One region of the Streptomyces sp. NPDC041205 genome, then DNA from elsewhere that is predicted to be linked to it. Evidence: predicted binding sites of a transcription regulator. Region 1 holds the regulator's gene; the other holds the start of a gene.
What was found. Region 1 encodes HspR, which represses chaperone genes until heat shock. Its sites were predicted from a motif close to TTGAGNNNNNNNNNCTCAA; they were not measured.
Positions count from the first base shown of each region.

Region 2: a site for HspR is predicted at 11,574-11,592, ahead of lon (endopeptidase La). Genes of this name have one in related genera too.

Region 1 covers NZ_JBVIZH010000016.1:16,944-32,645, reverse strand. The annotation lists gene ACZ6BG_RS37930 (helix-turn-helix transcriptional regulator) at 1-435, shown strand, start outside; gene ACZ6BG_RS37925 (helix-turn-helix transcriptional regulator) at 432-1,412, shown strand; gene ACZ6BG_RS37920 (helix-turn-helix transcriptional regulator) at 1,466-2,446, shown strand; gene ACZ6BG_RS37915 (hypothetical protein) at 2,463-2,930, opposite strand; gene ACZ6BG_RS37910 (MmyB family transcriptional regulator) at 2,927-3,601, opposite strand; gene ACZ6BG_RS37905 (MBL fold metallo-hydrolase) at 3,911-4,891, opposite strand; gene ACZ6BG_RS37900 (helix-turn-helix transcriptional regulator) at 5,187-6,401, shown strand; gene ACZ6BG_RS37895 (helix-turn-helix transcriptional regulator) at 6,915-7,874, shown strand; gene ACZ6BG_RS37890 (hypothetical protein) at 8,182-8,700, opposite strand; gene ACZ6BG_RS37885 (heat shock protein transcriptional repressor HspR) at 8,907-9,362, opposite strand; gene dnaJ (molecular chaperone DnaJ) at 9,367-10,563, opposite strand; gene grpE (nucleotide exchange factor GrpE) at 10,648-11,385, opposite strand; gene dnaK (molecular chaperone DnaK) at 11,385-13,256, opposite strand; gene ACZ6BG_RS37865 ((Fe-S)-binding protein) at 13,576-15,702, shown strand, end outside.
Region 2 covers NZ_JBVIZH010000002.1:571,804-587,505, forward strand. The annotation lists gene ACZ6BG_RS09515 (GTP-binding protein) at 1-508, opposite strand, end outside; gene ACZ6BG_RS09520 (DUF742 domain-containing protein) at 489-902, opposite strand; gene ACZ6BG_RS09525 (roadblock/LC7 domain-containing protein) at 902-1,447, opposite strand; gene ACZ6BG_RS09530 (sensor histidine kinase) at 1,456-4,515, opposite strand; gene ACZ6BG_RS09535 (protein phosphatase 2C domain-containing protein) at 4,901-5,746, shown strand; gene ACZ6BG_RS09540 (hypothetical protein) at 5,966-7,321, shown strand; gene ACZ6BG_RS09545 (MarR family winged helix-turn-helix transcriptional regulator) at 7,350-7,844, opposite strand; gene ACZ6BG_RS09550 (lysozyme) at 8,145-8,984, shown strand; gene lon (endopeptidase La) at 9,125-11,551, opposite strand; gene ACZ6BG_RS09560 (GNAT family N-acetyltransferase) at 11,731-12,429, shown strand; gene ACZ6BG_RS09565 (hypothetical protein) at 12,541-13,203, opposite strand; gene ACZ6BG_RS09570 (PadR family transcriptional regulator) at 13,200-13,589, opposite strand; gene ACZ6BG_RS09575 (rhomboid-like protein) at 13,779-14,717, opposite strand; gene ACZ6BG_RS09580 (spermidine synthase family protein) at 14,914-15,618, shown strand; gene ACZ6BG_RS09585 (response regulator transcription factor) at 15,685-15,702, shown strand, end outside.

The DNA of each region.
Region 1 (15,702 bases):
GAGTACATGAAGCAAGGCAAGGTCGAGGTCCGCACCCTCGAGGAACTCGTGGACCGGCTGATGGTCTTCGACCGCACGGTCGCGTACATCCCGGCGCAGGAGGACGGTCAAGTGGCCCTGGAGCTGAGGCACCCGGGGCTCGTGACGTACCTCGCGAACGTCTTCGAGCAGCTCTGGCAGCGCGCGTCGCCGCTGCTCGAAGAGGCACCGTACGGACCGCCCACCGACGGCATCACCGGCGTGCAACGCTCCATCGCCCGCCTCCTCATCGAAGGCCACGTGGACGAAGCCATCGCCCGCCGCCTCGGCATGAACGTGCGCACCTGCCGCGCCCACATCGCCAAAATCGCCGCCGCCCTGGGCAGCGGAAGCCGCGCCCAGCTCGGCTACCTCATCGCCCAGTCCGGCATCCTCGAGCAGGACAAACCGAGATGACCACCGAACCCCGCCCGCACCCTCACGGCCCCGACGAGCTGTGCGACGCAGGTTCGGCCCTCTACGCCCGGGCCCTGCGCGAGGGCCGCGTCCGCCACCGGGAGGCCGACACCGCCCCCTGCCTCATCGACTTCGGCCTCCTGCACCCCGACGTCGAGGACATGGCGTGGCTGCGCCCCACCGCGCCCGCCGTGGCGCTGCCCCAACTCCTGCGCGGCATCGAGGACCACATCGCCCGCCACCGCGAGCGGGAGGAACGCCTGACGGCGATGTTCGAGCCGCTGATGGCCCTGGACGCCCGGCAGGCGGCCGGGGGGGAGCCCCCCGAGATCACCGTCCTCGACGGCTTCGAGCGGATCAACGCGGCCATCGCCCGGGCCATGGCCGACGCCTCCGGCGAGGTCCTCACCGTCCAGCCCGGCGGCGTCCGCTCCCCCGAGGTCCTCGCCGACGCGCTGCCCCGCGAACAGGAACTGCTCAGCCGCGGCTGCCGGATGCGCACCCTCTACCAGCACACCACCCGCCACTCCCTCCCCGCGCTCGCCCATTACGAGCAACTGGACGGAGACGTAGAGGTACGCACGCTCAATGAGGTAACCGAACGCATGGTGGTCCTGGACCACTCGGTGGCTTTCATCCCCGCCAGCAAGGACCGCACGGTCGCCCTCGAAGTACGCCAACCGGCCATCGTCGACTACCTCATCACCACCTTCGAACGACTATGGCGCCTGGCCACGCCGATGTTCCCGCATGCGGCCCAGCTCCCCGCCGAGAACGGCATCACCACCCGTCAGCACGCCATCGCCGAACTCCTCGTGGAAGGTCTCACCGACACCGAGATAGCCGCGCGCCTCGGCATGAACGTCCGCACCGCCCGCGAACACATCGCGAAACTCGCCGCGATCCTCGGCAGCAACAGCCGCGCCCAGCTCGGATATCTCATTGGTCAGTCAGGGATCCTCGACCAGAATCACTAGCTGTCGGACACCTGGGGCGGGGGGCTTCGGGGAAGTGCGGGAGGGGCAGCGACGTGGTGGTGGAGCACAGATCGCACGCGGAAGGGCTGCTGTGCGAGGCGGGCAGAAACGCGTACCTGCGCGCTCTCCAGGACAGCGGGATCCGAGCTCAAGATGCCGAAGCGATTCCGTGCCTCGCCGACCTCGACCTTCTGCACCGGGACACTGAGGACCCGCTGTGGCTCCGTCCCGTGGCGCCGTCCGTAGCCCTGGCCCAACTGCTCTACCAGACAGAAGAGCACATCGCCCAGCAACGATTGCGCGGAGCGCGAATGGCCGCCGCTTTCGAATCACTCATGCCACTCACTCACGTGACGGATCCCGTATCGCCCTCGCCGTCCATGACGGTCCTGGAGGGCATCGACCAAATCGACCCGGCCATACGCCGGGCAGGAGCCAGGTCCTCCCAGGAACTCCTCCTCATCCAGCCCGGCGGCAAGCGGCCGGCCGAAAAGCTCCCCGAAAGTCTGCCCATATCGCAGGGTGTGCTCGACCGGGGCGGACGCGTACGCACGCTCTATCAGCACACAACGCGGTATTCCCAGCCCGCTCTGGGCCACTATGAACAGCTGGACGGCGACGTCGAAGTCCGCACCTTGGATGAACTACCCAGACGCCTCATCCTCTTCGACCGCACGTATGCGTTCGTCCCCGCCAGCAAAAGCCGCGACGACGTGGCACTCGAACTCCGCCAGCCAGCCATCATCAACTACCTGGTCGCCACCTTCGAACTCCTGTGGCGCCTGGCCACCCCCATGTTCCCGAACGCGGAACCACTCCCCGCCCCGAACGGCATCACCCCCCGCCAACAAGCCATAGCCACCCTCCTCACCGAAGGCCTCACCGACGCCGACATCGCCGCCCGCCTCGGCATGAACGTCCGCACAGCCCGCGTCCACATCGCCAAGCTCTCGGCGGTCCTGAAGAGCACAAGCCGGGCCCAGCTCGGCTACCTCATCGGCAAGTCGGGCATCCTCGACCGCACATCGGGCTGACCCTGCCGGACAGGCCCTAGTGGTACACAGCCCGCTGCAAGGGCAGCCCCAACGCCCGCAGCGCCGAGCGCACCACGCACTCCGCGTCCAAGGCCTCCGCGCCAAGATCAAGCACGGCGGACTGTTCCCACCGCACCGACGAGGGGCGCCCCATGCTGACCTGCCAAACAGACGCGCGGTCGTCCAGGGCGATGTTGAGGACGCGGACGACGGAGACCTTGGCCACGACCTGGAGGGGGAAGTCACCGGCCAGCATCTGGCGGTCCACTACCCAGGTCACGGGATAGCCGCGGCCGTTGAGGTCGGCGGCCATGGCGTGCAGGAGCGTGGCGAGACCGGCGCGCTCCAGGACCGGGCCGACCGGAGCGATGGGGGTGACGGGGGTGACGGGGGCGACCTGGCCCACCGGTGCCACCGTCCGCGGCGGCACCGCCGGGGCGGCCTCCGTGGCCCTGGCCCGCGGGGCGGCCTTCTCCAGCCTCATGCCGGTGACGGCTTCTCGTCGAGCGGGTCGAAGAGCAGCACGACATGCCGCGCCCCCGGCGAACTCGCCGGTTCCGAGACGACCATCGTGATCTGCCCGGGGCCTTTTCGCGGGTGGTAGAGGGGCCGGACGTCACCGTCGGGGTGGATGTACACCTCGGTGCTGCGCTCGTAAATGGGGCCCGCGTACTTGTCGCGTTTGACGTCCGCGTTCAGCTGCGCGAGGGAGCGGTTCTCCGGATGCTGAATGTGGGCGAGCCGGATCTGGTTGAGAATTCCGGGCGCCCAGCGCGTCTCCCAGTCCGTGAGAATGTGATCGCGGGCCTCGTCGGCGAGCGCCATCCACCGCATGGTGTTCTCCGGCGGTTTGCCGTCTTCGAAGATGTCGGCGAACGGCTGGTTGTACGCCACCAGGTCCCATTGGACGTTGTTCACGTACGAGATTTCGCGCTGCCCGGAGACGGCCCGCTGCCACGCGGCGGCGGCAGGCATCAGGACGCCGTCCGTGGGGTCGAGGGGGTGCGGCGGCCGCTGGCCGAGGCTGAGCAGATAGACCTGCGTGAACTCGTCCTCGCTCATCCGCAGGATCCGCCCGACCTCGCGCAGGTAGTCGTCGCGCGGGGACAACTTTCCGCTTTCGAATCGGTGGTAGGTGCCCACCGAGCGGTTCATGAGGATGTCCATATCGGGTTGTGCGAGACCGTGCACACGGGGCCCGGGGCGCCCCGTCGGCTTCGGCGGCAGACCCACTTCGGCGGGTGTGATTCTGGAACGCAGTTCTTTGAGTATGCGACGCAGCGCTTCCTCGTCCACTGCGTTCCCCCCTTTCCCGCTTCCCCGCTCCCCGTAGCCGTGAACATGGCCTGCCACGAGCACGGTTCCTGCACCATAAGCCCAAACGAGTCGCCGACCAACAGATCGTATTCATCGGACTCTTCCGCGTAACGCCCGGGTGGGCGGGGAGCCGTCCGGGCGCGGTGGTCAGCCGGCCGCCGCGGTGGCGTGGTGGTGCGTGTACGCCCAGCGTGCCGCGTGCGTGGCCAGATCCACCATCTCGATGGGCGCCGTCGCCTCGCCGAGGTGGTGGTACTCGATGAACGTCAGCATGACGACCCGCTCCGGCGCGCCCAGGTGCGGGTGGAATCCGGCGGCGAGGATGTCCGCCGCGGCCTCGTACGCGCCGAGCCCCCGCCCGTACCGCTCCTTGATCTCCCCTTCCAGGTCCCGCAGATAGCCGATGTACGCGCGCACCCCGTCGGGCCCGACGACCCGGCCGTGGCCCGGCACGATGTGCTCGGCGTCGAGCGCGAGCACCGCCTCGGCGGCCCGGACGACCTCTTTGAGCGGCCCCTCCCAGTGCACGGGGTGGTCGCCCTCGAAGATGACGTCGCCCGCCATCACGACGCCCTGCTGCGGCAGGTGCGCGACCAGGTCCCCGGCGGTGTGCGCCGGACCCACTTCGAGGAGGCGCACCTCGATGTCCCCGACCTGGAAGTCGTAGGAGCCGTTGAAGGTGACGGTGGGCGGGACCACGGTGATGCCGGTGTAGTCGTACGCCCCGAAGCGTTCGCGCGCGTACCAGCCGAGCGGGTTGGCCGGGTCGCTCGCGTGCACCAGGTACTGCATCTGCTGCGGGGAGATCTCGCGGCAGTGGCGTTCCAGGCTGGCCTGGGAGCTGATGATCTCGGCACCGGGGAAGAAGGCGTTGCCGAAGCAGTGGTCGCCGTTGGCGTGGGTGTTGACGACCGTGCGGACCCGGGCGCCCGGGGGCAGGGCGCGGTCGGCGGCGGCGATGAGCGCGCGGGTCATGCGCTCGTCGTAGGGGGTGTCGATGAGCGCGGTGTCGTCGCCCGAGGTGATGAGCAGGCAGTTGGCGAGGCCCCAGGAGCCCGCGGCGCCGCGCGGCGCCCAGAGGTAAAGGCCGTCGCCGCTCAGGGCGGTGAGGTCCACAGGAAGGTCCATGGACGTATTTTCGTCGGGAGTGGGGGGTTTCCCGGCTGTGGGGATGGCCACAGTGGCGACAACCAGTGTTGTTGAATTTTGAATAATTGGTTCGGCATCGCAGGGGATAAACCCGCCATTGATATCAGTTCTCTCGTTGACAAGGATGGCGGGTCACGAAGGATGACAGCTCACGAAGGATGACGGCCCGGCTCACAACTCACGGGCGCCCGCCCGTGGCTGAGGGCCCGTCGGTGACGCTCGACCACGGCGTCCGTCCTTCGCACGATCACTGCAATCCGAGCAGGGGGAGCATGTGCAGGACGTTGTGACGCAGGCAGCCCCCACCGTCCGCGGCGGGTCGCAGGGCGCGGCCGGTGCCCGGCTGACCGGGCCCGCCCCGACCGGGGAGCCCGCCGCCCGCCACCACGTGCCGCACGAGCCCGTGGACGTGTGCGAGGCCGGGCGGGTGCTGTACCTGCGAGCCCTTCAGGAACGCCGAGTTCCCGCCAAAGCCGCCGCCGCGACCCCGTGCCTCATCGACACCGGGCTCCTCCACCCGGACCCCGACGACGCCACCTGGCTGCGGCCCACCGCGGCCGCCGTCGCCCTGCCCCGCCTCCTTGAGGACATCGAGGGCCGCGTCGCCCGCCAGCGCGGCCGGGCGACCCGGCTGGCCGCCTCCTTCGAGCAGTTCCTGCGGCTCGGCGCCGACGGGCCCTCGGACCTCTCGCCGTCGCCGGTCACCGTGCTCAAGGGGGTCCCGCGCATCCGGCTCGCCGTCCGGCAGGCGATGGCCGATGCCTCCGAGGAGATCCTCGGCATCCAGCCCGGCGACTCCCGGCCGCGGCTGCTTCCGCACAACGAGCCCTGGCGCCTGGAGGAGTTCGCCGAGCGCGGCGGGCACATGCGGATGCTCTCGCGGCCTCGGACGGCCGACGACGTGCTGCCCGGGCTGCGCCTCCCCGACTCCTCCCTGCCCGACCCCGGACAGCCCGACTCCTCCCTACCCGGCCCCGGACAGCCCGGATCCGCCCCGACCGGACCAGGACAGCCCGGCCCCGGCGGGTCCGGGCCCGCAAGCCCCGCCCCATTAGGTCCCGCCCCCGCGAGGGCCGTCGGCCGTGAGGTCCGCACGCTCGACGAACTCCCGCCCTGCCTCCTCGTCTTCGACCGGGACGTCGCGTTCATCCCGGCCGTCGAGGACGGCTCGATCGCCTTCGAGCTGCGCTCCAGCGCCCTCGTCAGCTATCTCTCGACGGCCTTCGACATCCTGTGGCGCCTGGCCACGCCCCTGTACCGCGAGGACACCCCGCCCCCGCCCGAGCAGGAGATCAGCGACGTCCAGCGCGCCATCGCGCACTTCCTCACCGAGGGCCGCACCGACGCGGAGATCGCCCGGCACCTGGACATGAACGTCCGCACCGTCCGGCTGCACGTGGCCAGGCTCGCCGCCCTCCTCGGCAGCCGCAGCCGCACCCAACTCGGCTATCTCATCGGCCGCTCGGGCCTGGTCGAGCAGCACCAGTAGGCGCACGCGCGGTCAGCGGGCACACCGGGCGCGCTCGTTCGCACCCTCGTTCGCACCCGCGCATACGCCCTCCCCGGCACGCCGTCTCCGTGATCCCGCGCGCCCATGGCCTCATGGAGGTGCTGCCCCGGCACGCACCGCACCGCCGAGCGCGGGCAGCCTGACCGGGGAGGGAGTACGACGTTGTCCGGCGAGCAGAGACCCAAAAGCGCAGAGGACCCGGCACGGAGACCGGCGACAGGACCGGCGACAGGACCGGCGACAGCGCCAACGCCCGCACCTGCAACGGCACCAGAACCCGCACCACCGGACCCCGCACCGGCACCCGCACCACCGACGACCGCGCCCCCCGACCCCTCCGGCCCCCACACCGCCCACGGCCCCGACACCCTGTGTCCGCCCGGCGCCGCCCTCTACCGCCGGGCCCTGTGCACGGGCCGCCTCCACACCCGCGAGGCCGAACCGGCCCCGTGCCTGGTCGACTTCGGGCTGCTGCACCCGGACATCGACGACATGCAGTGGCTCCTTCCGAGCGAGCCCACGAGCGCGCTGCTCGGGCTGTTGCGGGGCATCGAGGAGCAGGTCGGGCTGGAGCGGCAGCGCGAGGCGGAGCTGATGGCGGCCCTGGAACCACTGCTCACCCGCGTCCCCGCCCAGCCCGGGAGACCCATCGGCCCGCCCGCGAGACCCGCCGACACCTCCACGCAGCCCGAGAAGCCCACCGGCGACCCCACCCAGCCGGAGAGCCCCACTCACCCCAACAACCCCGCCACCTCTACCAGCGCCATCAGCCCCACCAGCCCCACCAGCCCCGCCATCACCCTCCACACCACCCTCCCCCACATCGCCCACGCCATCGACGCGGCCGTGTCCCGGTGTGCGGAGGAGGTCCTGACGATCCAGCCGGGCGGTTTCAGGCCCATCGCGGATCTGGGCGCCGCGCCGCCGCGCGAGCAGGCGCTGCTGTCCCGCGGCTGCCGGATGCGCACGCTCTACCAGCACACGACCCGGCACGCCTTCCCCGTGATCGCGCACTTCGAGCGCCTCGACGGCGATGTGGAGGTGCGGACGCTGAGCGAAGTCACCGAGCAACTGGTCGTGTTCGACCGCGCGGTCGCGTTCGTACCGGCCGACCGGGACTCCACCGAGGCCCTGGAGATCCGCGCGCCCGCCGTCGTCGGCTATCTGGTCGCGCTCTTCGAGCGGCTGTGGCACCTCGCCACGCCGATGTTCCCGCACCCCGCGGCGCCGCAGCCCGCCAAGGACGGGGTCACCGCCCGCCAGCGGGCCATCGCCGAACTCCTCGTCGAGGGCCTGACGGACGCCGAGATCGCCGACCGGCTCGGCATGAACGTACGGACCGTACGCGTCCATATCGCGAAGCTCACCAGCACCTTGGGCAGCCGCAACCGCACGCAACTCGGATTCCTCATCAATCGCTCAGGAATCCTGCGCCCCGGGCACCCCGTGTGAATCACGAACGTCCGGATTTGCCGCCACTTGCCCCTACCTCCGCCCCTTGCACCGCAACAAGTTGACGGTAGCGGAGCGTGGGCGAGCCGTTGCATCGTGGTGACGGCGGCAGGGAGCGGCCAGAGCCGTCTCAGGTACTGGAACCGACCGCTCCCCGCGGCCGAGTGGCTCTGTCGTGGTCTCCCCCCGCAGAGTCGCGCTTCCCTAAGGGGTTGCCCCGGTTCGGCTACGCCCCGTGGCCGACCGGGGCGCTCGCGCCTTCGGGGGAGTGAGCGCCCCGTCCCACGGGCGGCCCGGGGTGGGCTGCTCAGGCGTGTGCCGCGCTGCCGTCGGCCCACTCCTGCAGCAGTCGCTCCCGCTCGTCCCTGCGCGGCGAACCGCCCTCGTGCGCGCGGCCCCACGCGGCCATCGCGGCGAGCGTGGTCATGAGGGTCGCGGCGCCCTCGGTGAGGCGGGCGAGCAGGGCGCGCGAGAGGTCGTACTCCTTCTGGGAGTAGCCCGCGGCCGCGGCGACGTACGCCGTCAGCTCGATCTCCTCGTCGGCCGTCCCGACGCACACCGTCATCGTCGGCGCGTCGTCACCGCCGCCGAGGCCCATCGTGAGCGCCATGTCGACGACGGCGCCCACCTGCCGCTTGAGGGACCGCACGGGCACGTCCTCGACGGTGAGCGCGCGGACGTCGTCCCACAGCCACAGGCCGGACTGTCCATGGCCGATACCGGTGATGCCCTCGGAGGTGAGCCGCACCCCGGGGGCGAGCCCGGCCGGTTTCGATCCCACGTACACATCGCCTTCGGCGATCCAGAACAGCCCCACCATGGCCATGGTCTTCCAGCTCCCCCTGTGCCGAGCACAGCGCTCGATTCGATTGCGCGGTCGGGCGAGACGGGCTGGTCAGGGGCGCTCCGCGCCCGGCCCGCGGTGATGAGTGCCTCGCCCCGCCCACTATAAGGAGGCAAGCGACCGGGCCGGGAGTTCCCCATGGGAGCCCCCGGCCCGGACAGAGCGCGGTGCGTGCGCCGGAGCGCGTGTCACGCCTCCGGCGACCTCTTCGGCCGCCACACCACGAGCGCGCTGGTCTGCTGGACGTCCTGGTACGGCACGAGGTCGCGGCGGTACGAGGCGTGCACCGCGGCCTCGCGCTGCTGCATCGCCGCCGCGGCGCCCTCGACGGCCGCCGACAGCTCTGCCACCCGGGACTGGAGCGCCGTGACCTGGTTCTCCAGCTCGATGATGCGCTTGATGCCCGCCAGGTTGATGCCTTCCTCCTGCGACAACTGCTGGACGGTGCGCAGCAGTTCGATGTCGCGGGCGGAGTACCTGCGGCCCCGTCCGGCGGTGCGGTCGGGCGAGACCAGGCCCAGGCGGTCGTACTGCCGCAGGGTCTGCGGATGCAGGCCGGAGAGCTGAGCCGCCACCGAGATGACGTACACCGGGGTCTCGTCCGTCAGTTGATACGGGTTGCGTCGGCGGCCGTCCCGCTCCATGAGGTCACGCTCCCTTCGCGGCCTTGAACAGTTCTGCCCGCGGATCGGTGTCCGCAGTCGCCTTCCGGTACGCCTCCAGCGCTTCCTGGGCCGCGGACGTCAGCGTGGTCGGCACGGCGACCTCCACGGTCACCAGGAGGTCCCCTCGGGTGCCGTCCTTGCGGACCGCGCCCTTGCCGCGGGCGCGCATGGTGCGGCCGTTGGGCGTGCCGGGGGGCAGCTTCAGGGTGACGGGCGGGCCGCCGAGCGTGGGCACCTTCACCTCGCCGCCGAGCGCCGCTTCCGCGTACGTCACCGGCACGGTCACCGTCAGGTTGTCGCCCTTGCGGCCGAAGACCGGGTGGGCGTCGACATGGACGACCACGTACAGATCACCGGCGGGGCCGCCGCGCTCGCCCGGCGCGCCCTTGCCGCGCAGACGGATGCGCTGGCCGTCGCTGACGCCCGGCGGGACGCGGACCTGCATGGTCCGCGAGGACTTGGCGCGGCCGCTGCCGTGGCAGACCTCGCAGGGGTCCTGCGCGATCAGGCCGCGGCCCTTGCAGTCCACGCAGGGGTCGGTCAGCGAGAAGCCGCCACCGCCGCCGCGCGAGACCTGTCCCGTGCCCACGCACGTCGGGCAGACGCGCGGGGTGCCGTTCTTGTCGCCCGTGCCCGAACAGGCCTTGCACGGGGCCTGCGACGACATGCGCAGCGGAACCGTCGCGCCGTCCACCGCCTCCGTGAAGCTGAGCGTGACCTCGGACTCGATGTCCTGGCCGCGGCGCGGCTGCGTCCTCGTACCGGCGGTCGCGCCGCCGCGGTTGAACAAGCCCCCGAAGACGTCACCGAGGCCGCCCCCGAATCCGCCGGCGCCCGTCTGTCCGCCTCCGCCCGGGGCGCCGCCTCCGAAGAGGTCGCCCAGGTCGAAGTTGAACGATCCGCCGCCGGCGCCCGCGGGCCCTGGCCTGAATCCTCCGCCGTTGCCGAAGAGCGCGCGGGCCTCGTCGTACTCCTTGCGCTTCTTGGGGTCGCCGAGGACGTCGTTCGCCTCGGAGATCTCCTTGAAGCGCTCCTCGGCCTTGGCGTTGCCCTTGTTGGCGTCCGGGTGGTTCTCGCGGGCGAGCTTCCGGTACGCCTTCTTGATCTCGGCTTCGGTGGCGTCCTTGGGGACGCCGAGGACCTTGTAGTAGTCCTTCTCGATGAAGTCCTTGGTGCTCATCCCCGACGTCCCTCCTTCCCTGTCATCCGGCGGGCTCCGGCGCCGAGGTCGCCCTCGGCGCCGAAGCCGCCGTCCGTGTCGGCGTCAGCCCTCGTCCGGGCCACCGCTCTCCTTGCCCTTGGCGTCCGCGGTGTCCGCGGCGCCGTCGGCCTTGCTCTCCGCGTCCGCGGGCGCGCTGTCGTCGCCCTCGGCCGCTTCGGACTCCACCGTCTTCACCGTCTGCGCGCCGGGCTGCGGCTCGGCCACCGCCACGCGCGCGGGGCGCACGACCCGCTCGCCGATGCGATACCCCGGCTGGAGAATCGCGACGCACGTCGTCTCCGTGACGTCCGGTGCGTAGCTGTGCATCAGCGCTTCGTGGATCGTCGGGTCGAAGGGCTCGCCCTCCTTGCCGAACTGCTGCAGACCCATCTTGGCGACGACGGTCTCCAGCGCCTCGGCGACGGACTTGAAGCCGCCGACCAGCTCGCCGTGTTCCCTCGCCCGGCCGACGTCGTCGAGCGTCGGGAGCAGCTCCGTCAGGAGGTTCGCCGCGGCGATCTCCTTGACCGTCACCTTGTCCCGCTCCACCCGGCGGCGGTAGTTCTGATACTCGGCCTGCAGCCGCTGGAGATCCGCGGTGCGCTCGGTGAGCGCGGTGCGGACCTGGTCCAGCTGGGCGGTCAGGCCCACGATCTGGCTTGCGTCCCCGGCCGGGGCCGCCGGGCCCTCCTCGGTGGAGGGCCCGGCGGCCTGCGGCGCCTTGTCGTCCGAGGTGGCGCCCGCGGAGGGGACGTCGGGCTGCTCGGCGTTCTCGCCGAAGCCCGGGGTCTCCTCCGTCATCAGGCAGCGCCGCCCTTCGCGTCACCGGGCTTCTCGTCGTCGACGATCTCGGCGTCCACGACGTCGTCTTCCTTGGACATGTTCGGAGCCTCGGCACCCGGAGCGGCACCCTCGGCGCCGCCCGCGGCCTGCGCCGCCTGGGCGTCGGCGTACATGGCCTGGCCCAGCTTCTGGGAGACGGCGGCGACCTTCTCGGCGGCCGTGCGGATGTCGGCGGTGTCCTCGCCCTTGAGCTTCTCCTTGAGCTCGGCGACGGCTTCCTCGACCTCGGTCTTGACGTCGCCGGGGACCTTGTCCTCGTTGTCCTTGAGGAACTTCTCGGTCTGGTAGACGAGCTGCTCGCCCTGGTTGCGGGACTCGGCGGCCTCGCGGCGCGACTGGTCCTCCTCGGCGTACTTCTCGGCCTCTTCGCGCATCCGGTTGACCTCGTCCTTCGGCAGCGAGGAGCCACCGGTGACGGTCATCTTCTGCTCCTTGCCCGTGCCGAGGTCCTTCGCGGTCACGTGCATGATGCCGTTGGCGTCGATGTCGAAGGCGACCTCGATCTGCGGGACGCCGCGGGGCGCCGGGGGCAGACCGGTCAGCTCGAACATGCCGAGCTTCTTGTTGTACGCCGCGATCTCGCGCTCGCCCTGGTAGACCTGGATCTGCACCGACGGCTGGTTGTCCTCCGCCGTCGTGAAGATCTCGGAGCGCTTCGTCGGGATCGTGGTGTTGCGCTCGATCAGCTTGGTCATGATGCCGCCCTTGGTCTCGATGCCGAGGGACAGCGGGGTGACGTCGAGGAGCAGGACGTCCTTGACCTCGCCCTTGAGGACACCGGCCTGGAGCGCGGCGCCGATGGCGACGACCTCGTCCGGGTTCACGCCCTTGTTGGCGTCCTTGCCGCCGGTCAGCTCCTTGACGAGCTCGGCGACGGCGGGCATGCGGGTGGAGCCGCCGACGAGGACGACGTGGTCGATCTCGGAGAGGGCGATGCCCGCGTCCTTGATGACGTTGTGGAACGGCGTCTTGCAGCGCTCCAGGAGGTCGGACGTGAGCTGCTGGAACTGGGCGCGCGTGAGCTTCTCGTCCAGGTGCAGGGGGCCCTCGGCGGAGGCCGTGATGTACGGCAGGTTGATCGTGGTCTCCGTGGAGGAGGACAGCTCGATCTTCGCCTTCTCGGCGGCCTCGCGCAGGCGCTGGAGCGCCATCTTGTCCTTGGAGAGGTCCACGCCGTGGCCGTTGTTGAACTGCTTGACCAGGTAGTCGACGACGCGCTGGTCCCAGTCGTCGCCACCGAGGTGGTTGTCGCCGTTGGTGGCCTTCACCTCGACGACGCCGTCGCCGATCTCCAGGAGGGACACGTCGAAGGTGCCGCCACCGAGGTCGAAGACGAGGATCGTCTGGTCGTCCTTGTCCAGGCCGTAGGCCAGGGCGGCCGCGGTCGGCTCGTTCACGATGCGCAGGACGTTCAGGCCCGCGATCTCGCCGGCCTCCTTGGTGGCCTGGCGCTCGGAGTCGTTGAAGTACGCGGGGACGGTGATCACGGCGTCCGTGACCTTCTCGCCCAGGTACGACTCGGCGTCGCGCTTCAGCTTCTGCAGGATGAAGGCGCTGATCTGCTGCGGGTTGAAGTTCTTGTCGTCGATGCCCACCTTCCAGTCAGTGCCCATGTGGCGCTTGACGGAGCGGATGGTCCTGTCGACGTTGGTGACCGCCTGGCGCTTCGCAACCTCGCCGACCAGCACTTCACCGTTCTTCGCGAAGGCGACGACGGACGGCGTGGTCCTGGCACCCTCGGCGTTGGTGATGACGGTGGGCTCGCCGCCCTCCAGAACGCTGACGACGGAGTTAGTCGTGCCCAGGTCGATGCCGACCGCACGTGCCATTTCAATGCCTCCAGATAACTTCTTGAGTGGAACTGACTCAAGGATGCATCAGGGGTTCCCAGGAGTCAACAGACCTGAGTCACCTCGACTCAACTCTTATCCCCTCCTTACGCGCAACCCAAGGGTGCTGTGCGAGGAGACGCCGCACCCGGGGGACAGGGTTGCGCGACGCCCCGGATAGGGCAGCCTGAGCGACGCAGATCACCGCTTCGCTGGCTACAGTGCGGCGATGTAAGTGGGTAGTCTCAGACGGACTGCATAAGTTACCGCTTAGTAATACGTTGGATTGCCCACCCTCGCAGGCCCGAGGAGCCCCGAAATGCAACTCGCCGCGATCATCGTGTCGCTGGTCCTAATCGCGGTCGGCGTCGCCCTGTTCGGCCGTGCCATCCTGCAGATCTACCAGTTCATGCGGCTCGGTCAGCCCGTGCCCGCGGGCACAAGGACCGACGCGCCCGCCGAGCGCACCCTCACCGTGGCCAAGGAGTTCCTCGGCCACACGCGCATGAACCGGTGGGGCATCGTCGGTGTGGCGCACTGGTTCGTCGCGGTGGGCTTCTTCTCGCTGCTCCTGACGATCGTCAACGCCATCGGCCAGCTCTTCAAGGCCGACTGGATGCTGCCGATCATCGGTGACTGGGCGCCGTACAACATGTTCGTCGAGTTCCTCGGCACCATGACGGTCCTCGGCATCGTGACCCTGATCGTCGTCCGGCAGCTGAGCCGCCCCGACCGGCCGGGCCGCAAGTCCCGCTTCGCGGGCTCCAACACCGGCCAGGCGTACTTCGTCGAGACCGTCATCCTCATCGTCGGCGTCTGCATCTTCACGCTGCACGCCCTGGAGGGCGCCCAGCACCACGTGGACGGTTACGAGGCCTCGTTCTTCATCTCGTACCCGTTCGTCTCGTGGTTCGGGGGCATGGACGTCTCGACGCTCCAGAACCTCACGTACTTCTTCGCGGGCCTGAAGATCGCGACCTCCTTCATCTGGATGATCACGGTCGCCCTGAAGACCGACATGGGCGTCGCCTGGCACCGCTTCCTGGCCTTCCCCAACATCTGGTTCAAGCGCGAGGCCGACGGCTCCACCGCCCTCGGCGAGCTGCTGCCCATGACCAGCGGCGGCAAGGAGATCGACTGGGAGGACCCGGACGAGGACACCGTCTTCGGCGTCAGCCAGGTCGAGCAGTTCTCCTGGAAGGGCCTGCTCGACTTCTCCACCTGCACCGAGTGCGGCCGCTGCCAGTCGCAGTGCCCCGCCTGGAACACCGGCAAGCCGCTCTCCCCCAAGCTCCTCATCATGTCGCTGCGCGACCACGCGCACGCCAAGGCCCCGTACCTGCTCGCGGGCGGCGGCAAGACGATGGAGGGCGAGGAGAAGGCGTCCGAGGAGCAGCTGAAGGACGTGCCCGCGGCCGCCCTCGCGGAGGCCGAGCGCCCCCTCATCGGCACCCTCGAGGAGAACGGCGTCATCGACCCCGACGTCCTGTGGTCCTGCACCACCTGCGGCGCCTGCGTCGAGCAGTGCCCGGTCGACATCGAGCACATCGACCACATCGTCGACATGCGCCGCTACCAGGTCATGATCGAGAGCGCGTTCCCGTCCGAGGCCGGGACGATGCTCAAGAACCTGGAGAAGAAGGGCAACCCCTGGGGTCTGGCCAAGAAGCAGCGCGTGGAGTGGACCAAGGAGGTCGACTTCGAGGTCCCGATCGTCGGCAAGGACATCGAGGACCTCACCGAGGTCGACTACCTGTACTGGGTCGGCTGCGCGGGCGCCCTCGAGGACCGGGCCAAGAAGACCACCAAGGCCTTCGCGGAGCTGCTTCACATGGCGGGCGTCAAGTTCGCGATCATGGGCGGCGACGAGAAGTGCACCGGTGACTCGGCCCGCCGCCTCGGCAACGAGCCGCTGTTCCAGCAGCTCGGCGCCGAGAACGTCGCGATGCTGAACATGGCGTACGGCGAGGATGACGAGGACGAGAGCACCAAGAAGCCGAAGTCGGCGAAGAAGATCGTCGCCACCTGCCCGCACTGCTTCAACACGATCGCCAACGAGTATCCGCAGCTCGGCGGCGAGTTCGAGGTCATCCACCACACGCAGCTGCTCCAGCACCTCATCGACGAGGGCAAGCTGGTCCCGGTCACGCCGGTCGAGGGCCTCATCACCTACCACGACCCCTGCTACCTGGGCCGCCACAACAAGGTCTACACGCCGCCGCGCGAGATCATGGACAAGGTGCCCGGCCTGCGCCAGCAGGAGATGCACCGCCACAAGGAACGCGGCTTCTGCTGCGGCGCCGGTGGCGCGCGGATGTGGATGGAGGAGCGGATCGGCAAGCGCATCAACACGGAGCGGGTGGACGAGGCGCTGTCCCTCAACCCCGACATCGTGTCGACGGCCTGCCCGTTCTGCCTCGTCATGCTGACCGACTCCGTCAACGGC
Region 2 (15,702 bases), on a different contig from region 1:
CGAAGTGGTTGACGGCCACGACGTACGGCAGTCCGCAGCTCTCGAAGTAGTCGAGCGCGGGGAAGCAGTCGGTGAGGCGGCGGGTGTCGGCGAGCACCACGGCGCCGATCGCGCCGCGCACCAGGTCGTCCCACATGAACCAGAAGCGCTGCTGGCCCGGTGTGCCGAAGAGGTAGAGCACCAGGTCGTCGTCCAGCGTGATGCGGCCGAAGTCCATGGCGACCGTGGTCGTGGTCTTCTGGGGGGTGGCGCTCAGATCGTCGGTGTCCGCGCTGGCCTGCGTCATCAGCGCCTCCGTCTGGAGGGGCGTGATCTCGGAGACGGCGGTGACGAGCGTGGTCTTGCCCACGCCGAAGCCGCCCGCGACGACGATCTTCGTGGCGATCGGCGCGCGGGTGTGGTCGTTCTGCCAGGCCTGCACGCCCTCTTCGCGGGCGAGGAGTTCGGAGACGGCGGAACCGGAGATCGTGGGGTCGGAGACGGTGGAGTCAGAGACGGCGGAGTCCACTCAGCACCCTTTCGAGCAGTGCGCGGTTCGGCTGCCCGGGGCCGTGGCCCGTTCCGTACACGCGGATCTTTCCCTGGTCGGCGAGGTCGCTGAGCAGGACGCGGACCACGCCGAGGGGCATCTTCAGGAGCGCGGAGATCTCGGCGACCGTACGCATCCGGCGGCAGATCTCCACGATGGCCCGCATCTCCGGCATGACACGGGTGCTCAGCGGGTCGCCCTTGCCCAGCTCGGGCCGCTCCCCGGGGGCTTCGAGGGCGGGGGTGGCGGCCACGAACGTCTCGACGAGCAGGACGTGCCCGAAGCGGGTGCGGCCACCGGTCAGCGAGTACGGGCGCACGCGCGCCGGCTTCCGCGCGCCGCCGCGCCGGGGCAGCTCGGGCACGGCGCTCATCACGCGTTCTCCATCGACTGGCGCAGCTCGCTGCGGAGTTCGGGCGTGAGGACGTGTCCGGCGCGGCCGACGAACAACGCCATGTGGTACGCGACGACCGTCATGTCGCAGTCGGGGGTCGCATGCACGCCAAGGAGTGAGCCGTCGCTGATCGCCATCACGAAGAGGCTGCCCTCGGCCATGGCGACGACGGTCTGCTTGACCGAGCCGCCGTCCATCAGCCGGGCCGCGCCGAGGGTCAGGCTGCCGAGCCCGGACACGATGGTGGCCAGGTCGGCGCTCGAACCCCTGGGCCCGGTGGGCCTGGTGGCGGGGCGGCGCTCGGCGTTGCGCACGGGGTCGGAGGAGAGCAGCAGGAGTCCGTCGGACGAGACGACGGCGACCGAGAGGATTCCGGGGACCTCCTCGACCAGGTTGGTCAGGAGCCAGTGGAGGTTCTTGGCCTCACTGCTGAGTCCGTAGGCGACGGGTTCGCCGGACGCCGACGCGGGGTCGGTGCCCGGGTCGGGTTTCACTGGCTTGGCGGAAGAACCGGGTGTGCGCATGGGCGCAGTCAACTGCTTGCCTCCTCGACTGGGTCCCCCGGAACATCTGCGGCACGGTGGCCTTCGGCACTCTCTTCTGTACGGGCTTCTGTACGGGCCGCTGTGCGGGATTCCGCACGGGCTTCTGTGCGGGTTTCCTCAGGGGATTCCGCACGGGCCAGCTCCGCCGCCACGTCGCGGCGGCCGCTGTTGGCCCCCTGCTGGAACCCGCCGAGCCTGCGCCGCAGCTCCTCGGCGTCGACGGCGGGCCGCGGCTGCGGTGTGGCGCTCGCGGCGGTGACGCTGATCCTCGGGGTCCGCTTGGGGAGGCCCTTGGCGGTGAAGACGGGGGCGTCAGCGTCCCCCGACAGCGCCTCGGGCTCCCGTACGGACTCGGCTTCCGGAAGGCCCCCGCCCTCCGGGAGCTCGTCCGGGAACTCGTCCGAGAGCTCTTCCAGGAGCTCCTCCGGCAGCTCTTCCGCCGCCACCGCCGCGTCCCGCTCCGACGGCGACTGCGCGTCCGGCTTCGGGCGCGCCTCCTGCTCCGGCCGGACCTCGTCGTCCGGCCGCGCGTGCGGCTCCGCGTCGTCCGGGTGGTCGGCCGGGACGGGCGGTGCCAGGAGTTCGAGAGTCGTCTCCGCGGCGGCGATCAGGGGGTCCCGCTCGTCCGAACGGGACGGCAGGACATTGGAGTTGGCCTCTGCCTCGGAGCCGGGCAACTGCACCAGCGGCGAATCGACGCGCGCGGCGGGCACCGCGCCGGGCGCGGGCGGGGCGGCGAGGATGCCGTCGGGCAGGACGACGACCGCCGCGACCCCGCCCTGTTTCTGCTCGCGCAGCCGCACCCGCGCCCCGTGCCGGGCGGCGAGCCGCGCCACCACGTACAGGCCGAGCCCGAGGCCGTCGCCGCTCTCCTGGTCGTACACGTCGTCGGGGGAGAACTCCGCGAGCCGCGCGTTGAGTTCGTCCAGACGCTCCGCGGCGACGCCGATGCCCTCGTCCTGCACGGAGAGCATCACCTCGCCGTTCTCCAGGAGCCAGCCGGACACCTCGACGGCGGCGTCGGGCGGCGAGAACGAGGTGGCGTTCTCCAGGAGTTCGGCGACCAGGTGGCTGATGTCGTCGGCGGCGAACCCGGCGATGTGCGCGTGCGGCGGCAGCGTGGCGATACGGACGCGTTCGTACCGCTCGATCTCGCTGACGGCGGCGCGTACGACGTCGACGAGCGGCACCGGACCCGCGTGCTGGTGGCCGTGCTCGGCGCCCGCGAGGACCAGGAGGTTCTCGCTGTGACGGCGGGTGACCGTGGCGAAGTGGTCGAGCTTGAAGAGGGTGGCGAGCCGGTCGGGGTCCTGCTCGCGCTCCTCCAGGCTCTCGATGACGGCGAGCTGCCGCTCGACCAGGCCGAGCGTGCGCAGCGCGAGGTTCACGAACGTGCCGTGGATGCTGCGGCGCACCCGCTCCAGATGGACGGCGGCCTCGGCGAGTTCGGCGCGCAGCGCGTCGCGCTCGTCGGCCATCTCCTGCCGGGCGTCGGCCATCGTCTGCCGCTGGCCGACGAGGTGCTTGCGGTCGGCCTCCAGGGTGGTGAGCCGTTCCTGGAGGGCGACGGCGTGGCCGTGCAGCGCGTTGACGGAGCGCACGACCGCGGCGAACTCGTCGTCGCGGCCGGTGAAGCGCACCGGCTCCTCGGTCACGGGCGCGGTCGCGACCCGCTCCGAGCCCCGGCGCAGCACGGCGAGCGGCCGGGTCAGCGAGCGGGCCGTGCCCATGCACACGCCGACGGCGACGAGCAGCAGCACGCCGACGAGGGCGACGCGGATCTCCAGCGCGGTGACGTCGTCGTCGCGCAGGTCGCCGAGGCTCTGGGTGCGGGCGTCCGCGAGCGCGTTCTCGGCGCCGCGCATGGCCTCGATACGGGCGGACAGCGCGCTGTCGAGCTTCTCGCGGTCCAGGCGCTGGTCGGCGGTGGAGAGCCGGGGCCGGTCGGTGAGGCGCGTCAGGTACTGCTCGGCGGTCGTGACGCCGTTGCCGGTGACGGTGGACTCGTAGGTGGCGCGGGCCTTGGCGGGCGCGGTGTCCAGGAAGTCGGCGAGCGCGGCCAGCTCCCGTACGTGGGCCTGCTGGGCGGCGGCGCTGAGGCCGTCGCGGCGCCCGTCCTCCTCGCTGTCACCGGTGCCGGAGTTGGTGGGCAGTCCGGTGACCGGGTCGACGGTGGAGCCGGTCGACGCGGGGCGGGGCACGGCGAGCGCGGCGAGCAGCAGGCCGCGCGCGGATCCCGCCTGGTCGACCGCGTGGTCGAGGTCGGCGAGGGCGTGGGCCCCGGAGCCCGCGCGCGGCGGGAGTCTCTCGGCGAGTTCACGGGTGAGGCCGTGCAGTTCGGCGATGGCCTTCGCGTACGCCTTGTGGGCGTCGAGGGCGCTGGTCTTGCCGGTGAGCGCGGCCCTGCGCACGGACGCGAGCCCGGCGAGGTCGCGGCGCAGCTCGGCGGTGACGGAGGTGTTGGTGTTCGCGTCGGCGGCGGCCTCGCGGAGCTCCTCGATGCTCCGGTCCACGCGCGCGCTGTGGCTCTCCGACAGGCCCTTGCCGTCGGGGCGTCCGGCGGCGATGTACGCGGTGACCTCGTCGCGCTCGTCGGCCAGGGAGTGACTGAGCGTGATCGACTGCTGGGTCAGCTCGGCGAGCGTCACCAGGCTCTGCGATTCGTTGAGTTGGCTGGACGCGGTGACGATGACGGGCGCACCGGCTCCGGCCACGGCGGCGGCGACGACTGCGACGGCCACTATGAGGCGGTTGCGGACGCGGGCTTTGGGTGGGGTGGGAGGTGCGGGGGGCACGGGGGTGGCCGTCGTGGGGGTGGGCGCGGTCGGCTCGCCGCCGGGCTGGGCGTGCGTCGCCGCGCTGGAGGTGGCGCCCGTCGCGGACGAGGTCAGACTCGTCGCGGGCGAAGCCGTGTTCGCGGGCGAAGCCGTGCCCGCGCCGGACTCCGGCGTGCCCTCCGCGGCGTCGGGCCCCCGCTCCGCGGGAGGGGTCGCGCCCGGCGAGTCACCTGCCGAGGGCTTCTGCCTGCCTTCGCGCCGAGGCCGCATCTCTTGCACCGGTGCTCGCATTCCTGTTTTCGTCTGCCCTAGGGCCCAGGTGACGATCCGTCAACGCGAGCGCCCCCCGCACGGTTCCCGACCTTCGCAGACGATTCCAGTGCCGGAGCGCGGCAGTCGAGCATCGTCTGCCTGGCCACCTGAAGGAGTGAACATCGGCAGGGAGTTGGTGAGCAAGTCACCCTGCGTGTCGTGCGGGCCGCGCGCGGTGTGCCAGTTGGACGTCTGTGGGCGGCTTTGGCAGGATGCGCCGCCACACCGACGTCGGAGTTGATCATTCCGGCCGAAATCCGGCGCCTGACCTGCCGACTCCCCCGCTCCGCCGCTCACCACGCCCGCCCCGGGGCCGCACCCGCGCCTCGGGCAGACTGGCGGAATGCGCATCGAACTGACCACCGAACCCGGCGACCCGGACCGCCCCAACGAGGACTACGCGTCGGTGGCGCTCCCCGCGTCCGGACAGGGCGGATCACTGGTGCTCCTGGACGGGGTGACGCCTCCGTCCGGCGACACCGGCTGCTCGCACACCGTCCCGTGGTTCACCGCCCGCCTGGGCGGCGCCCTGGGCGAACTGTCCGTTTCACGGCGGGATATGACGCTGCCTGAGATCCTCGCGGCGGCCATCGCGCGCACCGCGGACACCCACCGTGACACCTGTGACCTTTCTCACCCGCGTACCCCACAGGCGACGGTGGTCCTCGCGCGGTGGGACGCGGAGCGCGTCGAGCACCTGGTCCTGTCGGACTCCGCGCTGCTCGTGGCGGGCGCCGACGGCGAGGTGGAGGCGGTCCTCGACCCGCGGCTCGACCAGCTCCCGGACGCGGTCCGCGAGCAGCGCGACGCCGTACGGGCGCTGCCGCGCGGCTCGGCGGAGCGGCAGGCGGAGGGGCGCAGGTACGCGGCGGCGGTCGAGGCCCTGCGGAACGCCGAGGGCGGCTTCTTCACGGCGGCGGCGGATCCGGCGGTGGCCGCGCTCGCGGTCACCGGCGAACGGCGCCGCTCCGCGGTCACCGCGCTCGCGGCCCTGACGGACGGCGCCGGGCGCTGGGTCGAGACGTTCCGCGAGGGCGACTGGGCGGACTGCTTCGCGCTGCTGCGCAAGAGCGGCCCGCAGGCGCTGGTGGACCGGGTGCGGGAGTTGGAGCGGGCCGACCCGGAGGGCGCGGTGTTCCCGCGCGGGAAGCGGCACGACGACGCGGCGGCGGTGTACGCGGAGTTGTAGCTCCGCAGGTGTTTCAGCCCCGGCCGGCCGGGACACAAACAAAAACAATTCAATTCATCCATTCCCGCAATCGCGGCGAACTGATCTCGGGAACATTTCAACTGAAGCAGAGATCAGGAATTGTCTGTTGAAATTCGGTTCGGCGACAGGGAAGGATCAGCGGGCATGGGGAACGCATGACCACATCCGGTCATGTGCCCGCGCACGAAGGAGAATTGAATGTCCCGGCGCATGGCGGTCATCGCGGGTTCGGTACTCGCGGCCGCGCTGGTGCTCAGCGGCTGTGGTTCGGACGACGACGGCGGCGACAGCAAGGAGGGCGGTGCGGGTTCGGCCGGGGCCGAGGCGAAGGTGCTCGCCGAGGTGGCGCAACCGAAGGTCAGCGAGATGGCCGGGGCCATGGGCATGTGGACGACGGACAAGAATTTCGTCAAGGCCGGGCTCAAGAAGATATCCGGCTATCCACTGGCAGGCGGAAAGGCCGAGTGGGAGGTCCCGCTCACCGGTGAGATCTGCTGGTCGTCCCAGACGCCCACCAAGGACGGAAAGGTCGCCGTCGTCTTCCAGAACGACAAGGACGATCCGTCGGTGTGCACGGAAGTCGGCGTGGTCGACATCCGGCGCGGCAAAATGCTCTGGCACAAGCAGGGCGTGAACGCCGACGGCAACGCGGAGATGTTCGACGAGATCACGGTCGGCGGCGGCACGGTCGCCGCGGCGGGCACCAGCGCGAGCGCGGGCTGGAAGCTCGACGGCACGCCCCTGTGGAAGCCGTCCGACGAGACCTGCGACACGGTCGGCCACGCGGGCGACGACACCAAGCTGGTCGCGGTCCGTGACTGCGGCGACACCGACAACCCCAGGCTCCAGGTGGAGACGGTCGACCCGACGACACGCGCGGCGAAGTCCACGTACAAGCTGCCGCAGGGCACGGAGTACGTCCACGTGGTCGCCGTCGACCCGCTGGTGCTCGCCGCCGACGACGGCAAGTCGCAGGGTGGGTCCGGGATCTCGCGGTTCATCACCGTCGACGACAGCGCCGCGCGCGGCAAGGAGCTGAGCACGATCCCCGCGGGCGGCGGCAGGCACGGCAAGTACGAGGCCGAATGCCCGGCCACCGAGGTCACGGGCTGCGCCCAGCTCGCGGTCAGCAAGGAGAAGAACGCGCTGTACCTGGGCACTTCGGAGCCCGCGAGCAGTTCGTCCGAGGCCAGGAACGACCTGGTGTCCTTCGACCTGAGGACCGGCAGGCAACTGCGCCGGACGCCCGGCTCGGACTCGGGCCGTCTGGTGCCGATCGGCCTCGACGACTCCGGCAAGGTCATCGCGTACCAGGAGGCGAACGTGGCCCGCGAGGAGGGCGGCGGCGTCTGGCAGGCCGACCCGGGCACCCTCAAGGCCAAGCAGGTCCTCCAGCACCCGGCGGACAGCTACGAGATGGAGTCCCGCTTCGAGTCGGACCGCCGCGCCCTCTACACGGGCGGCCGCCTCTACCTGGGCGCGGACCACGTGACGGAACCGTCGACGGTGTACAAGACGGCGCAGCCGCTGGCGGTGGTGTTCGGGGAGAAGTAGGGGTGGTGTCCGGAGAGAAGCAGGGGGCCTAGGACTCGGCCCCGGCGTTCAGCTTCCCCAGCAGCCGGGCCAGCTCGGCCACCTCCCCCCGGTCCCACCCGGCGAGCTGCCGGACGTACCGCTCCCGCCGAGCCCCCCGAACCGTCCAGAACCGCTCACGCCCTTCCTCCGTGAGCCGCACGAGCCAGGCCCTGCCATCGGCGGGGTCTGGCTCACGCACGACCAGACCCAACTCCTCGAGGCCCCGCAGCTGCCTGCTCATCGTCGCCTTGCCGACCCCGATGAACGCGGCGAGATCGGTGGCCCGCCGCGGCCCCGACTCGTCCAGGAACGCCAGCAGCCCGTACGCGGCCGGTTCCAGATCCGGATGCACCTGCCGGGCCATCTCCCCGGACGAGGCCCGCGCCCGGCGCAGCAGCAGCGTCAGCTCCCGTTCCAGGGACAGGAATTCGTGGTCCACACCACCGCCGGACCCGGCCTCGCCCGCCCCGGCACCCTCGCCGCGGCCCGCGTCCTCGCGCATGTCAGCACCCATGCCACACATTTCCGATCCTGAAAGTTTCCGCCGACCACGGCCATCGCCGCAGCTCGACCAGTATTTCGCAGGCGTAGACCAACGGCGGGCGCGAGTACCTCTTCCCCTTCGGGGTCTACGTGCGTAGCGTCATTGATGACATGTTCACACCAGCGACATGTCGACAGGTCCCCCCACCGAGTCCCGTACTCACCGCACGCCCTCCGTACGACGCGGGAACCGTGAACCCCACGTAGGGAAAAGGCGCGCCTGCGCACGCGACTCCACGAGGCCTTTCGGAGGCACGCCATGCCCGTGCACAGACCTGGTACCGCCCGCCGCGCCCACCCCGCGGCCGGCGTTCTCCTCGCCCTCCTCTCCGCCCTGACCCTCCTCATCACCCTGCCCGGCGCCGCGGCGGCCGCCGACGGTGACGACGTCCCGCCGCGCGGCTCCGCCCGCATGGGCATCGGCGTCCTCGAACACGACGGCCAGGGCGGTCGCCCCAGCGGCGGCGACGCCGTCCAGACCGAGGGCGTCGACGTCAGCAGCCACCAGGGCAACGTCAACTGGTCCGCCCTGTGGAACAGCGGCGTGCGGTGGGCCTACGTCAAGGCGACCGAGTCCACGTCCTACAAGAACCCGTACTTCGCCCAGCAGTACAACGGCTCGTACAACATCGGCATGATCCGCGGCGCCTACCACTTCGCCACCCCCGACACCTCCAGCGGCGCCGCCCAGGCCAACTACTTCGCGAGCAACGGCGGCGGCTGGTCCCGCGACGGCAAGACCCTGCCGGGCGCCCTCGACATCGAGTGGAACCCCTACGGCGCGGCCTGCTTCGGCAAGTCCCAGGGCGCGATGGTCGACTGGATCCGCGACTTCCTCAACACCTACAAGGCCCGCACCGGCCGCGACGCCGTCATCTACACCGCCACCAGCTGGTGGAAGCAGTGCACCGGCAACTACGGCGGCTTCGGCAACACCAACCCCCTGTGGATCGCCCGCTACAACACCAGCCCCGGCGAACTCCCGGCCGGCTGGGGCTTCCACACCATGTGGCAGTACACGTCGACCGGCCCCATTGTCGGTGACCACAACAAGTTCAACGGCGCCTACGACAGGGTGCAGGCCCTGGCCAACGGCTGACCGAGCCGCCTCGCACCCTAGGCGCGCGCCGCCCACCAGACAGTCGACGCCGCCCGGGTGAGCGGCGAGGCCCGGACCTTCCTGGGGTCCGGGCCTCGCCCTTCCCCGCCGCGCCCGTCACGCCGCGACGGGTGGCTGTGTCACGCCGCCGCCGGAACCCGCACCTCGGCCGGCGCCAGGGCCAGCTCCAGGACCTGGCGGACGTCCGTCACCGCGTGCACGTCCAGCTTCTCCAGGACCTCGGCCGGGACGTCGTCCAGGTCCGGCTCGTTCCGCTTGGGGATCACTACGGTGGTGATCCCCGCCCGGTGCGCGGCGAGCAGCTTCTGCTTCACACCTCCGATGGGCAGCACCCGTCCGGTCAGCGACACCTCACCGGTCATCGCCACATCCGTACGGACCAGGCGGCCGCTGAGCAGCGACGCCAGCGCCGTCGTCATCGTGACGCCCGCGCTCGGCCCGTCCTTCGGCACGGCGCCCGCGGGGAAGTGGATGTGCACACCCCGATCCTTCAAGTCACCCACGGGCAGCTCCAGTTCGGCACCGCGCGAGCGCAGGAAGGACAGCGCGATCTGCGCGGACTCCTTCATCACGTCACCGAGCTGTCCGGTGAGCGTCAGACCCGCCGCACCCGTCTCCGGATCGGCCAGCGACGCCTCCACGAACAACACGTCGCCACCGGCCCCGGTGACCGCGAGCCCCGTGGCCACACCGGGTACCGCGGTCCGCCGCTCGGACGGGTCCTGCGCGGACTCCGGCACGTGGTGCGGCCGCCCGATCAGTCCGCGCAGCTCGTCCGCGCCGACCGTGAACGGCAGCTCCCGCTCGCCCAGTTCGTGCTGCGCCGCGACCTTGCGGAGCAGCCGGGCGACGGACCGCTCCAGATTGCGCACGCCCGCCTCGCGGGTGTACTCCCCCGCCAGCTTGCGCAGCGCGCCCTCGTCGATCGTCACCTCGCCGTCGCCGAGCCCGGCCCGCTCCAGTTGTCGCGGCAGCAGGTGGTCCCTGGCGATGACGACCTTCTCGTCCTCCGTGTACCCGTCGAGCCTGACCAGCTCCATGCGGTCGAGCAGCGCCTCCGGGATGGCCTCGAGCACATTGGCCGTCGCCAGGAACACCACGTCGCTCAGGTCGAGTTCGACCTCCAGGTAGTGGTCGCGGAAGGTGTGGTTCTGCGCCGGGTCGAGCACTTCGAGGAGCGCGGCCGCCGGGTCGCCCCGGAAGTCCGAGCCGACCTTGTCGATCTCGTCGAGCAGCACCACCGGGTTCATGGACCCGGCCTCCTTGATGGCCCGCACGATCCGCCCGGGCAGCGCGCCCACATACGTACGCCGGTGCCCGCGGATCTCCGCCTCGTCCCGCACACCGCCGAGCGCGACCCGCACGAACTTGCGTCCCATGGCGTGCGCCACGGACTCCCCGAGCGAGGTCTTGCCGACTCCCGGGGGGCCGACCAAGGCCAGGACCGCGCCACCACGCCGTCCGCCCACGACCCCCATACCCCGGTCCGCGCGCCGCTTGCGCACCGCCAGGTACTCCGTGATGCGCTCCTTCACGTCCTGCAGGCCCGCGTGCTCCGCGTCGAGGATCTCCTGGGCGCCCTTGATGTCGTACCCGGAGGCGCTGTCATCGGTTCGCTCGTTCCACGGCAGTTCGAGCACCGTGTCGAGCCACGTGCGGATCCAGGAACCCTCGGGCGACTGGTCGCTCGCGCGCTCCAGCTTCTCGACTTCCTTCAGCGCCGCTTCCCGCACGTTCTCCGGCAGGTCGGCGGCCTCGACCCGGGCGCGGTAGTCGTCGGACTCCTCCTCGCCCTCCTTGCCGTCCAGCTCGCGCAGCTCCTTGCGCACCGCCTCCAGCTGGCGCCGCAGCAGGAACTCGCGCTGCTGCTTGTCGACACCCTCCTGCACGTCCTTGGCGATGGACTCGGCCACGTCCTGCTCGGCCAGGTGCTCCCGCAACTGCTCCGTGGCCAGCCTCAGGCGCGCCGTCGGATCCTCGGTCTCCAGGAGCTGGACCTTCTGCTCCGTGGTGAGGAACGGCGAGTACCCGGAGTTGTCCGCGAGCGCCGACACGTCGTCGATCTGCTGCACGCGGTCGACCACCTGCCAGGCCCCGCGCTTCTTCAGCCAGCTCGTGGCCAGCGCCTTGTACTCCTTGACCAGCTCGGCGGTGGCTCCGGGCAGCGGGTCGGGCACGGTCTCCTCGACCCGCGCACCCTCCACCCACAGGGCCGCGCCCGGCCCGGTCGTGCCCGCACCGATGCGCACCCGCCCGCGAGCGCGGATCAACGCCCCCGGATCCCCGTCCGCAAGCCGACCGACCTGCTCGACCGTCCCGAGCACGCCCATGCCCGCGTACGTCCCGTCGATCCGCGGAACAAGCAGCACCTTCGGCTTGCTACTGCTTCCACTGGACCGCGCGGCGGCCTGCGCGGCCTCCACCGCGGCTCGCACTTCGGCATCGGACAGGTCGAACGGCACCACCATGCCGGGCAGCACGATCTCGTCATCGAGCGGCAGCACGGGCAGAGCGAGCGGTGTGTACGACGTGGACTCAGCAGCCATGATCTCCCCTTCGGCATTCAAGTTGAGCTATACCGACTCAATGCTCATGAGCCCCTGGTTGTTCCCCCGGGCTTGTTCGCTGTCAGCGATCACCCCTGTCGCGGCCGAAATCCACCTACGTAAGGTTCTCTCGATAGTTGCAGTCATTACACATCGGTCGCCATCTGAAGGGTTGCCCCATGCATGCGACAGAGGGAACAGCGGGATCCCCCCTTGCGGGCCGCGACGCCGTACGGGCCTGGATCGACGGCTGGGGCGTCTCCCGCGGCTCTGCCCCGCCGGTCCTGGAGCCCTGGGGTTTCACGATCGACGTCGGCCACGTCAAGCACCCTTACCGGCACGTCCTCGGCGCCACCGGCGCGGACGTCCAGGAGTCGGACGTACGCAAGGTCGCCTCATCGGTGACCGGCGCCGACGCCTGGCTGAAGGTCTTCGACTTCCCGGACCGCGTCGCCCCCTGGCTCGGCCCCGAGTGGTGGATCGACCCGGAGGACGGCTACCTGATGACGGTGCCGCTCACCCCGGTCCCCCCGAACCACCTGGTCGTCCCGGACGGCTACCGGCTCCGCACCTGGTCGCGGGGCGGCGTCTTCCGCGCGATGGTCACCACCACTGACGGCCACTGGGCAGCTCGCGGCCAGATCGCCCCGACCGGCCGCACCGCCGTCGCCGACCAGATCGAGACCTCCCCGCAGCACCGCCGCAGGGGCCTGGGCAGCCTGGTCATGCGCACCCTCGCGGTCGCCGCCGTCGACGAAGGCGCGGAGATCGGCGTACTGGCAGGGACCCCGGAAGGACGCGCCCTCTACGAGTCACTGGGGTGGCAGGTGGTCGCCGGCCTGACGAGTGCGCGCAGGAAGGGGCCGGAGGAAGCCTGACCCCCTCGACCGCACGGGCCACCCGGACACCCCTGGGGTACCCCGGCCGCCCTGGCTGCCCCGAGCGCCCCTTGAGCACTCCAGCCGCCCCGGCCGCCTTGAGCGCCCCGGCTACTCGGCCGCCGCCTTTCTCGCGCGGATGTCCACGTAGGCGTAGGGCACCCCGGGCAGCATCAGGAGCAGCGTCGCCCACACGGGCAGCCGGAAAAGCGTGTCGTCGCCCGCGAGCCAGGTGGTGAGCTGGGCGAACCCGATGCCTATCAACCCGACCAGCAGCCATCTCACGAAACCGAGGGTTCCCCGCCGCAGCTCCAGGGCGACGCTGCCCGCGATTATCACTGCGTAGAACGCTATGCGCGGGGCCTCGATGGACAGCGTGAGCGTCCGGTCGAGCAGATGTGTGAAGAGCAGCAGCCCGCCGAGGACGAACGGGATCAGCGCGGCCATCCGCAGCACCCGCAGACGCAGGGGCGTGCGCGCCCGGGCCCAGGAGGCGGCGAACCCCGGCACGTCCGCGCCCACCACGTCCTTCGGGGTACGGCCCGCCGCCGCGGCCTCCTCCAGGTGCTCGGAGAGTTCGGCCAGCATCTCGCGCACGGAGGCGTCGTCGATGCCTCTGTATTCCCAGTTGCTTCGGCAGACCGCCAGCACCCGGGCGCGCTCCGCCTCACCGGGCACGCTCTCCGGCACCTCGCCGGGCACACCCTCCCGCGCGCGGTCGTCCGCGGTCACGTCACCACTGATCGTCGTCTCACTGGTCGCCTGATGTGTCATGCCGTGTCCCCCGTGTCGCTGTTCCGTACGTCCCCCTGATCCCCCAAGGTCCTGGAGACGGCCACCGTGAAGGTGCTCCAGGTGGCGCGGCCCGCGGCCAGCTCGGCCGCGCCCGCGTCGGTGAGGCGGTAGTACTTGCGCGGCGCCCCGCCCGCGGCGGACGGAGCGCGATAGGAGTCGACCAGTCCCGCGCGCTCCATCCGGGCGAGCAGGGGGTAGATGCTGCCCTCGCTCACCAGGTCGAGGCCGCTCTCGGTGAGGGCCTCCACGAACTCGTACCCATACCGGGGCCGTTCGCCGATGAGCGCGAGCAGGCACAGGTCGAGCACCCCGCGCAGCAACTGACTGCGACGCTGGTCGTGCATCGCGGACAGTTCCTTTGTCATGCGGTACAAGATAGTCGCGAAGTACCTTGCACTGCAAGACATTTATCCGGAGGCAATCACTCCACGTACATCACGGCAGAGAAATCGGCCCCATCGGCCACACGAGTGACACCAAGCCCCGGACCTCATGGGCCCCATGGACCTCACAGGACTCGCGGGCCGATCAGCCCCAGCCGCAGGCCGGACGGCCTACGCAGAAACGCTCCGCCCATGCCCCCGCAGCAGCGGCCACGTCGCGACACCCACGACCAGCGCGAGCAGATGGCCCCAGTTGGTCATCGGGTCCGTGAAGGCGATGAGGTCCTGGATCAGCATCCAGCCGAACCCCGCGAGGAGGGCCCAGCGGAGCCACGGCGCGAGGAGCCCGGCGAGCGCGCCGACGCTGGCGGCGACGCCGAAGCTGATGCCGTAGTCGAGGCGGTACGCGGAACTGCCGGGCAGATGGCCGGCCAGGACCGAGAGCCCGACCGGGACCTCGGTGGCCAGCGTGGCGACGGCGTGCCCGAGCAGGAAGACGCCCGCGGTGCGCAGTCCGCCGACGCGGCGCTCCAGCGCGGTGAGGACCAGCAGGAACACGATGGCGTACGGCGAAGTGACCCCGCCCGCGATCCACAGCGCGCTGGCGACCAGGACGAACATCGGCCGGTCCGCGAGGTGCGCCACGTCCGTGCTCGAACCCTGGTGCAGGGAGGAGACGAGGGAGGGGTCGCCGTATTCGGCGAAGAGCGAGGTCAGGAGGAGGACAAGGGCGTATCCGAAGGTGAAGGGCGTACCGGCCGGCGACGGCAGCAGCCGCCAGGGCCGCAGCCCGCGCAGGCCCCGAAGCCCCGCCCGCACCCGGCAGGCCCCGGCTCCCACCCCGGCACCCGCGCCCTGGGCCGCCCCCTCGGGCACCCCCGACACCGGCCCAGCGGCAAGGCCTGCCCCGCCCGCGCGGTTCGGCCCACCGGCCTGACTCGGCACCGCGTCCAGCGTCACGAGCCCCGCGGCCCCGAGCAGCGCCTCCGCGCCCACGACCTCCGGCAAGCCCGCGGCACCCCCGGCGCCTGTGGAAACCTCGGCCGCCGTCCCGCCGCCGTCCTCACCCACGGCGGCGCCCCCGCCCGAAACCCGCACAGACCGGTCCACGCTGAGGCGCTCCTTCCATCACGGCTTCACTGATCTTCCATCACAGAAGGATCACGGGAACACGCTTTACCGATCTTTCCCCTGCTGTCTATGACCGACGCCACGTGAGACGCGATTCACAGGAACTCACAGCAACCTCACACCATTCCCCGGCGTCCCGCAGCACACGCCTGCGGGACGGCAGCAAAATGGGCCGATGCACACCCCGTACCGACCCGATCCCCCCGTGGTTCTCGACCGGCACGAAGGCCCCTACGGCGAAGTCGTGCTGCGCCGCCACGGGGACCTGTTGCAGATCATTGCCAACGGCATGTTCCTGATGGACACCTCGGACGGCCGCTCCGAGCGGCTCCTCGTCGACGCGGCGTACGACGCCCTGGACGGACGGCCCCGGCCGAGCGTCCTCATCGGCGGCCTGGGCGTCGGCTTCTCCCTCTCCCACGCCGCCAAGGACCCTCGCTGGGGCCGTATTTCCGTGGTCGAGCGCGAGCGGGCGATCATCGACTGGCACCTCGAAGGGCCGCTGTCGGAGCTGTCCCGGGAGGCGCTCGCCGACCCGCGCACGGAGATCCTGCACACCGACCTGATCGCATATGTCAACGGCTCATTCGCAGGCGCCAACACCCCTTCCGGCACCTACGACGCCCTGTGCCTCGACATCGACAACGGCCCCGACTGGACCGTCACCGAGGGCAACGAGAGCCTCTACTCCCCCGCCGGTCTCGCCGCCTGCCAGGCCCGCCTGAACCCCGGCGGAGTCCTCGCCGTGTGGTCCGCGCAGCCCTCACCCGCTTTCGACTCCGCTCTACGGAATGCCGGGTTCCAACACGTACGTACGGAAGAGATCCCCGTTGCCCGGGGCGTACCGGACGTGGTTCATCTCGCGACAAGGGCTGCGTAGCCGAGGTGCCGTTACGCCCCGTACTCTGCTGACCGGACACCAAGCGATCACGTCAGGGGCGGGGCGATGGAGCAGACACACACC